One region of the Halomonas sp. BMC6 genome, then DNA from elsewhere that is predicted to be linked to it. Evidence: predicted binding sites of a transcription regulator. Region 1 holds the regulator's gene; the other holds the start of a gene.
The links. Region 1 encodes PhoB, which activates phosphate uptake and scavenging genes when phosphate is short. Its sites were predicted from a motif close to TGTCATANNNNTGTCANA; they were not measured.
Positions count from the first base shown of each region.

Region 2: the regulator PhoB is predicted to act here: its motif matches at 2,981-2,998, upstream of phnD (phosphate/phosphite/phosphonate ABC transporter substrate-binding protein).

Region 1 is NZ_CAXNSH010000001.1:620,352-625,001, forward strand. It holds gene AB6K10_RS02865 (hypothetical protein) at 545-841, opposite strand; gene phoR (phosphate regulon sensor histidine kinase PhoR) at 1,195-2,487, opposite strand; gene phoB (phosphate regulon transcriptional regulator PhoB) at 2,490-3,179, opposite strand; gene ubiA (4-hydroxybenzoate octaprenyltransferase) at 3,291-4,181, opposite strand; gene AB6K10_RS02885 (chorismate lyase) at 4,220-4,650, opposite strand, start outside.
Region 2 is NZ_CAXNSH010000001.1:1,061,436-1,066,085, forward strand. It holds gene AB6K10_RS05065 (alkaline phosphatase D family protein) at 1-1,072, shown strand, start outside; gene AB6K10_RS05070 (bifunctional diguanylate cyclase/phosphodiesterase) at 1,192-2,946, shown strand; gene phnD (phosphate/phosphite/phosphonate ABC transporter substrate-binding protein) at 3,048-4,013, shown strand; gene phnC (phosphonate ABC transporter ATP-binding protein) at 4,137-4,650, shown strand, end outside.

The DNA.
Region 1 (4,650 bases):
GGAACCAATCGGCGTAGGCGAGAACCAATGAGCGTCTACGACTAATGGCTAACTTTACACCTAGCTATTGCATGCAGGATGCCACTTTTCCAAAAAAAATAAAAAAACCAATAAAAACAAATATTTATTAAATTTAAATAGCGCGCAATATAATGTTGCAGCGTCAAAAATACCTCAAAAATATTGTGCAACAATGACACATGCGCTTTCTAAGTGACGCAAAATGACTCACTTTCCCAGAACGCCTCCACAGTCCTTTCATGCTGACGTGCCTCGTAGAGCACTTCGCGTATGTCGTAGGCACAAAAAATTAGACCCCGCAGGGCGGGGTCTTGATCACTCTTACTTGTGAACGATACCGACGTCTGGCTTCCTGTCCTTTTGCGGGATTCCAACCTTGGAGTTCACCCTAACCAGCGTATTGATCGTTGTATGATTCATTCCTTGAATCTTCGAGCATCCTTGCTGTGAGACATCCTTGCCTCTTAAATGCTCAACCTTAAGCGTAAGAGTTTTTTACAGCTTTGCAAATAAATGTTACGAGTTACATGCCGCTATTTTCTTCCGGCAGCTCCTCGGTGCTGTCATACGTCGCATCCGAGTCGTCGCTCATGGAATTCGGCTCCATGTCGCTGGCATGATCGCCCTCGTCATGGGTTAAATCCTGGTTGTCATGATCAGATGACATGGCCGAGCCGCTGGATTGAGATTCAACCGGTTGCTCATCTGGAGAGATGTTATCGGCCGGGTCGGCAGGCTCTTGGGCAAAAGCCAGTGGGCTCGCTACCAAACCGAACGTTACACCTAAAATACCAGCTTTCTTGAGTAGTTCCTTGGACATCATATTCCGCCTCCTCGATCGCTGTGAAATACCGCTTTAAAAGGAAGAGTGACTTCGTGTCTTACCAGTTCCTGCGGTAATCTTCCTTACTCATAACGTTGCAGCCGATATGCCAACAATCCGCGCATCAAAAAAAAGACATTAAAATACAAATGCTTATGAAAAATAGCACCGTGCCAAAAGTAGGCTTAGCATGGAATCGAAAGCGAATACGGTGGCTACATATGGCACATGCGCGGTGTTTGACCATGCTTACATGCCAATATGACACACTTATACATAGATTATGCAAACCAGAGAGAGGGCAGTAACGCGTAGGTGAGGAGAGAGGCGCAGGTGGCCCGATCGACACGTTAGTCGTGGACTACCCGCGTAGCCGGGAACACGCAGCGGAACAGCGCCCCCTCACCGGGCAACGACTCCACTTGGAGCTGCGCGTCGTGGCGTAGTAGAACGTGTTTCACAATGGCAAGGCCCAGCCCAGTGCCGCCGGTGGCCGTACTGCGCCCCTTATCGACACGGTAGAAGCGCTCGGTGAGGCGAGGAATATGGACAGGATCGATCCCTTCACCGTCGTCGTCCACTTCGATGCAGGCACTGCCATTGGGCAGAGCCGCCCAGCGGAGGGTGATCTGGCTTCCCGCTGGCGTATAGCGCACCGCGTTGAACGCCAAGTTGGAGATCGCACTGCGCAGCTCCTGCTCGCTGCCGACTAGGCGCGCTTCGCAATCGAGCACGACCTGCACGCTGTGTTTCTGGTGAGACAGCGCCAGCGCATCGCGACGAATACTCTCTAGCATCGGCCCTACGGCAAGCGGCTGGTGATCTTCTCCCCCTCGGTCGATTTCGAGCCGAGAGAGTAGTAGCAGGTCGTTGACCAAGTTCTGCATGCGCTTGGTCTGCTCTTCCATCTGACCGATGCCTTTGCCCAAACGAGGCGGCAATAGCTCTTTCAAATCGCCGTACGTTTCCAGGTAGCCCGAAAGGACGGTCAGTGGTGTGCGCAGCTCGTGAGACACGTTGGCCACGAAGTCGCGGCGCATCTGTTCCAGGCGATGCAGGCGCGTAATGTCCCGGGCCATGACCAAGCGCTCGTCATCACCATAGAGCGTGATTTGATACTGTAAAATGCGTCGCTCGTCGATGGGCGAGGTGAGGGTCAGTGGCTCGCTATATTCACGGGCATTGAAGTAGCTGATAAAACGCGGGTCGCGCAGCAAGTTGGTAATGTGCTGGCCGCGGTCATGGGCCGTTTGCAGGCCGAGCATGTCGGTGGCGGCACTGTTCCACCACTCTAAATCTCCGTGGCGATCCAGCATCACGACGCTATCACGCATCGCCTCAGAGGACTCTTGAATACGCGCGAGGGTGGCTCGCAGGCGGCTTTGCGTTATGCGCTGGCTTTTTTGGTAACGATAAAGGCGATCGAAGAGTTCGCCCCACATGCCAGTGGCCGCAGGTGGCTCATCGTGGGGGTTCAGCGTAAGCCATTTGAACAGGGCTCTAAGCTGACGGAGTTGATAGACCAAACAGAGCGTCAGACCTGCCGCCAGCCCGAACCCCGGGTAGCCCAGCAGCCATCCCAGGCACATCCCTAGGAAAGCCAGCCAGATGATTCGCCACAGTTCACGGCTCCACAGGCGCACGATTACACCCGAGCAGAGAAACGATACCCAGTGCCCCGCACTGTTTGAATCAGATTCTGGTGCGCTTCACCCAGCGCTTTGCGCAACCGGCGAATATGCACGTCCACCGTGCGCTCTTCGACGTATACGTTGCCGCCCCACACCTGATCGAGTAACTGGCTACGGGTATAGGCACGCTCTTGGTGGGTCATGAAAAACTGCAGTAAGCGATACTCGGTAGGGCCCATCTCCAGGGCCTTGCCGTACGCGCTCACACGATGGCTCACCGGATCTAACAGCAGGCCATTGATTTCGATGGGGTCTTCCACACCACGCGGGGTCGCTCGGCGCAGCACGGCTTTCAGACGCGCCACCAATTCACGGGGCGAAAACGGCTTGGTGATGTAGTCATCCGCGCCCGCTTCCAGACCCTGAATCTTATTATCCTCTTCGCCCTTGGCGGTCAGCATGATGATCGGCAACTCGGCCGTGGCCTCTTCACGCTTGAGACGACGGGCCAACTCGATGCCGCTGGTGCCCGGCATCATCCAGTCCAGCAGCAGCAGGTCAGGCTGGTGATCGACCACCATCGCGTGAGCATCCTGGGCGTTGTCCGCTTCAAGCACGCGATAGTCAGCCATTTCCAGCGCCACAGCGATCATCTCGCGAATGGGCGCCTCATCATCGACGATCAGTACGGTCTTGGCGGTCATTCCAGGGCCTCACGGTGTTCTAAGAAAGCTCATCTATGCGAAAACAGTTCAATGACATGTCTGTGACGATAACACCATGACTTAATGACAATTCTATGACACCCAGCATAATTAGCCAGTCACCGGCCACCCGCTAAGCGCGATGCCAGCAAAAACCAAAAGCCCGGACCAGTGATTGTTCAGAAACGCCTGGAAGCAGCGGTCGCGGTCACAGTGAAAAATTAACCGCTGCTGATGGGCAAACGTTGCGGCCATGCCTGCCAAACCCAGCCAGAAGAAACCGCCTAACCCAACCCGTATACCTACCCAGGTAAGCAGAGCCAGCGTCGCCAACTGCAGCAGGCCAATGATGAAACGGTCGGCACTGCCAAACAGCACCGCGGTGGACTTAATGCCAATTTTGAGATCATCGTCGCGATCCACCATGGCGTACTGGGTGTCATACGCGACCGTCCAGAGCACGTTGGCACTGAACAGTATCCACGCGTCTAACGGCACCTCACCAAGCACGGCACCAAACGCCATCGGGATCGCCCAGGAGAACGCCGCCCCGAGCACCACCTGGGGAAAATGGGTGTAACGCTTCATGAACGGATAAATGGAGGCCAGCAGCACACCCCCAAGCGAAAGCAGCACGGTAAACCAGTTGGTCAGCAGTACTAAAATAAAGGCGGCGGCCACCAACGCCACAAACAGCAGTTGCGCTTCGGTTTCGCTAATCCGCCCCGTTGCTAAAGGCCTCTGCTTGGTGCGCTTAACATGACCATCAAAGTGGCGGTCGGCGTAGTCGTTCACCACGCAGCCTGCCGCGCGCATCACATATACCCCAGCGATAAAAATCAGCAGCACATCGCGGCCCGGCACGCCCTCAGAGGCGACCCACAGCGCCCATAGCGTTGGCCACATCAACAGCCAGGTGCCGATGGGTCGGTCCAAACGCATTAGCTGTAAGAAATCGGTCAAGCGGGCCCACCCGGTCGGGCGCAACAGAGAACGGTCCATGCTCATGCTTACCTCGTCGAAAAAGTCGCTGCGTTAGCCTAGCGCGACGGCAGGCCCAGTGCATCTGCCATGGTGGATAAAAAATACTCTTGAACCAATAACGAAAGCCCACCGTGCTCAAAGACCGAGCGCCGCCCCCATAAGCTCTGGGCCGCCAGCCCTGGCTGCGAGCGGATAAAGCGCGGCCGCGTCGCCGTCGCTTCTAGCGGGCCGCGCACCAAGTCGGGCTGCTGAAACAACCAGCTGCCTAGCGAGCGCTCACCCAACTTCCCTAACCCTTTGCCTTGTAGCTGGTGAAGCGGGGCCACCGAACGCGCCACGACCCACGGCGTTTCATCGATACACAGCGCCACCTCGCGCAGCCACGCGTAACGGCGAGACGCGATGCCAAGTGCCAGGGCTTCATCGCGCTGGGGCAAGCCGACGGTTTGGCGCAGCAAGCGCACCCGAAAAGCGCCCGGCTCACCGG
Region 2 (4,650 bases), 440 kb from region 1:
CGACAAAGAGGCCGAGGCTTATCGAGAAGAGCAGGCGATCATTGAAGCCTTTGTAGAGGGCCTGCCTCAGTGCGCGCGGCTGATGGCCCACGTGCCCAGCCTGATGATTTTTGATGACCACGATGTGACCGACGACTGGAACCTGACCGCCGACTGGGAGCGCTGCGCCTACGGCCACCCGTTCTCGAAACGCATCATCGGCAACGCGCTGGTGGCGTACCTGCTCTGCCAGGGCTGGGGCAATGCGCCCGATAAACTTAACCCGTTGCTCCACCAGGCGATCACCCTGTTTGACGATATCGGCCCGCTGAATCCTAGCGCCCAGGATGCCCTCATCGAGCGGCTGCTGCGCTTTCAGGGCTGGGAGTTTCAGGTGCCGGGCACGCCCGCCCTCATCGTGCTGGACACCCGCACGCGCCGCTGGCGCAGCGAGCGCAGCCCCAGTCGCCCATCGGGCTTGATGGATTGGGAAGCGCTGATGGAGATGCAGCAGGCGCTGCTGGGCACTAAAAGCGCCGTGATCGTCTCGCCTGCGCCCATGTTTGGCGTCAAGCTGATCGAAAGTATCCAAAAACTTTTCACCCTGGCGGGCAAGCCGCTGGTGGTCGACGCCGAGAACTGGATGGCGCACCGGGGCGCGGCCAACGTGCTGCTGCATATCTGGCGGCACTCCAAAACCCCCGGTAACTACGTGATCCTCTCGGGGGACGTTCACTACTCCTTTGCCTACGACATCGTCGTGCGACGCCAGAAGCGGGCGCCACAGCTCTGGCAAATCACGTCGAGCGGGGTGAAGAACACCTTTCCCAAACAGCTGCTGAATACCTTTGACCGCCTGAACCGCTGGCTCTACGCGCCGCTGTCGCCGCTTAACTGGTTCACCAAGCGGCGCAAGCTCAGCATCTACCCCCGCGATCCAGACCAGGCCAGCGCCGGAGAGCGATTGTGGAACGCCAGTGGCATCGGTTTGGTGAGCCTGGACGAGCAGGGCAAACCAACGGATGTTCGCCAGCTTGATGCCAGTGGGGGCGACGTGGTCTTTCCGCCGCCGAAGGTGCCTATCGACCCGTAAAGAACCGCTAGCTGTCATACAATTGTCATCACAATAACGCAGGCTTGCTGCCCTAGAACCTTCCTCATGGAGCGTTACAAATCATAGGGATAGTAGACGTTTGATAGGGCAGCAGGCATATGACCGCACAAGAAGCGCAGTGGCTAAATCAAATTATTGCGGCAGAAGAGCTGCACGTGCTGTTCCAACCCATCGTGGACGCCAATCAGCAGGCCATTTACGGCTATGAAGCGCTGATTCGCGGGCCAAAAACGTCCCCGCTGCACTCTCCCCTGCGGTTATTCGATGTGGCGACCCAGGCGGGCCTGCTGGTCGAGCTGGATCTTCTGTGTCGGCGTCTCGCCATTCGTCGGTTTGCCGAGCTCGAACTGCCGGGACTGCTGTTTCTCAACGTGATGCCGTTGACCATCGTGGAGCGTGATTTCCGCGAAGGGCTGACGATGAGCTTCATCCAAGAGAGCGGCCTGCCCCCTGAGCGCGTGGTCATCGAGTTGACCGAACACGTGCCGATTCATGACTACGAACTGATGCGTCAAGCGGTGGACCACTACCGCGATATGGGCTTTCAGGTCGCGTTGGATGATTTGGGGGCCGGGCACTCCAGCCTGCGCCACTGGTCAGAGCTGCGGCCCGACTTCGTCAAGCTCGACCGTCACTTCATCTCAGGGATCGACAAAGAGCCTGCCAAACGGGAGTTTTTGCGCTCCATTTTGGACGTGGCGCGCAGTCTCGACTGCCAGCTCATCGCCGAAGGCGTTGAAACGGCCGCTGAACATCTCTGTTTATGGGAGCTAGACAGAGGCCTTGCGCTGCTGCAAGGTTTCTACTTCGCTCGGCCAAGCCTTCAGCCTCCCATGCAGCTCAATACGCTCCTGCCTGCCACGACCCAGCTCAAAAGCCCGGCGGGTCGCACCGCGCACTCCATTTTACGCCCGATCGAGAGCGTCTCGGCGAGCTGTTCGGTGCCCACGCTGGCCGAGCGCTTTCGCGGGGATCCTCGGCTGCGCTGCGTGGCGGTGATCGAAGCGGGCGTTCCCGTGGCGGTGGTGCGCCGCAATGCCTTCCTCACGCTGTTCACCAACCAGTACAGCCACGCGCTGTACGCTAAGCGCTGCGTGCTGGAGATCGCCGATCCTAAAATGATCGTGGCGGATGCGGATCTCTCCCTGGAGGCGCTGAGCCAGCAGCTCACCGACAGCCGCGACATCGAACAGGAGGATTTCGTCATCGTCGATGGCGAGGGGCAGTACCTTGGGATGGGCAATATCGTCGATCTGCTGCGTGAGATTACCGCGATTCAAGTGCGCCAAGCGCGCCACGCCAATCCACTCACCGGGCTGCCCGGCAATATTCTGATCAACGAAACCTTGGCTTCGTATTTATCCCAAGGCAGCGGCTTCGCGGCGGCTTACGTGGATTTGGATAACTTCAAGGCGTTTAACGACGCCTACGGCTATGCCCGCGGCGACCACGTGATCATCTCACTGTCCCGATTGCTGCAGGCGCAGGTGGAGAGTGCCGGCGGCTTTATCGGCCATATCGGCGGCGACGATTTCATGATGTTGCTGCCGCTGGAACACTGGGAAAGCGTCTGCCAGCAGATTCTCCACTCTTTCGAAGTGATGGCGCCTGGCTTTTACGAGGAGAGTGACCGTCTTCAGGGCGGGATCTCCATCGAAAGCCGCCAGGGCGGCGTGACATTCTTCCCCTTCGTCAGCGTCTCGGTTGCCGTCAAGCCGATTACCGACCCCGCTCCCTGCAAGGCGCTGGATATCGCTGCGCAGCTCTCGGAGCTGAAGCATCAGGCCAAGAAAATCGCCGGCAACAGCCTGTTCGTGGAGCGGCGCGGCTGCTGCGTGGGCGGCGACTGTTAGTCGTCACGGATTCGTCACCTAGGCGTCATGAGAGTGTCCCGAGGCTGTCACATCGGCTCGCCACTATGGCGTTAACACTTCTTAACTCGCTTAGGTGATGCATGCATACTCTCTCTTTCTCTCGTACGCTGTTGAGCGCCGCCGTTGCGGGCGCGTTTGCACTGGCAGCGGTCACTGCCTCTGCTGATCTCTCTTCGCGCTACATGGACAACGACGGCGACATGATCGCCGACGTGCCCAGCGATGAGTCGCAGTGGGTCGATCCGGATACGCTGGTGTTTGCTTACACGCCGGTTGAAGATCCGGCCGTGTATGCCGACGTTTGGGCCGATTTCCTGGATCACCTGAGCGACGCTACCGGTAAAAACGTTCAGTTCTTCCCGGTGCAGTCCAACGCTGCCCAGCAGGAAGCGCTGCGCGCTGGTCGTCTCCACGTGGCGGGCTTCAACACGGGCGGTGTGCCGGTGGCAGTCAACTGCGGTGGCTTCCGCCCCTTCGCCATGATGGCGGCGGAAGACGGCAGTTTCGGCTACGAGATGGAAATCATCACCTACCCCGATAGCGGTATCGAGTCGGTGGAAGACTTAGCCGGTCGTCAGCTGGCGTTTACCTCCGAAACGTCCAACTCCGGTTTCCGCGCGCCTTCCGCGCTGCTGCGCTCTGAGTACGGTCTGGAAGCGGGTGAAGATTTCGAGACAGCTTTCTCTGGCTCTCACGACAATTCCATCCTTGGCGTAGTGAACAAAGATTACGACGCCGCCGCCATTGCCAACTCCGTGGCCAAGCGCATGCTGTCACGCGATGTGGTGAGCGAAGGCGATTACAACGTCATCTACACCTCGGAAACCTTCCCCACCACGGCCTATGGTCTGGCGCACAACCTGAGCCCGGAGCTTGCCGAGCAGATTCAGGATGCGTTCTTCAGCTACGACTGGGAAGGCACACCGCTGGAAGCCGAGTTTGCCAACTCCGGTGAAGCTCAGTTCATTCCGATCACCTATCAAGAGAACTGGTCAGTGATCCGTACCATCGCCGATGCCAACGGTGTGACGTACGACTGCGACTAATCCATCGGTCGTTCCATGATTTTCTCGGCCAGGAGGGCGACCTCCTGGCCGAGCCGCTATGTAGTCATTAGAGACGTGCTTGTGAACGCAAGCACGGACGCATAAGAGATTGAGGCATCCCCCATGTTGACACTCACCGGCGTTGGCAAGCGTTACCCGACCGGCGACCGCGCGCTGACCGATATCCAGCTCTCGCTGCCGAAAGGGCAGGTTATGGCACTTATTGGCCCGTCTGGCGCGGGAAAGAGCACGTTGATCCGCTGCGTGAATCGTCTGGTAGAGCCCACCCAAGGCAGCATTCGACTGGAAGACGTGGAGCTGACGAAACTCTCAGGCAGCCGCCTGCGCCATGCCCGCCGCTCCATGGGGATGATTTTCCAAGAGTACGCCCTGGTGGACCGCCTGAGCGTGATGGAGAACGTGCTCTCTGGCCAGCTGGGCTATGTAGGTTTCTGGCGCAGCTTTTTACGCCGCTACCCGCAGGAAGCCGTGGCAGAAGCGTTTCGCTTGCTTGAGCGTGTAGGCCTGCCCCACGCGATCGATAAGCGCGCCGATGCGCTCTCCGGTGGCCAGCGCCAGCGGGTGGGCATTGCTCGAGCGCTGCTGCAAAGCCCCAAACTGCTGCTGGTGGATGAAC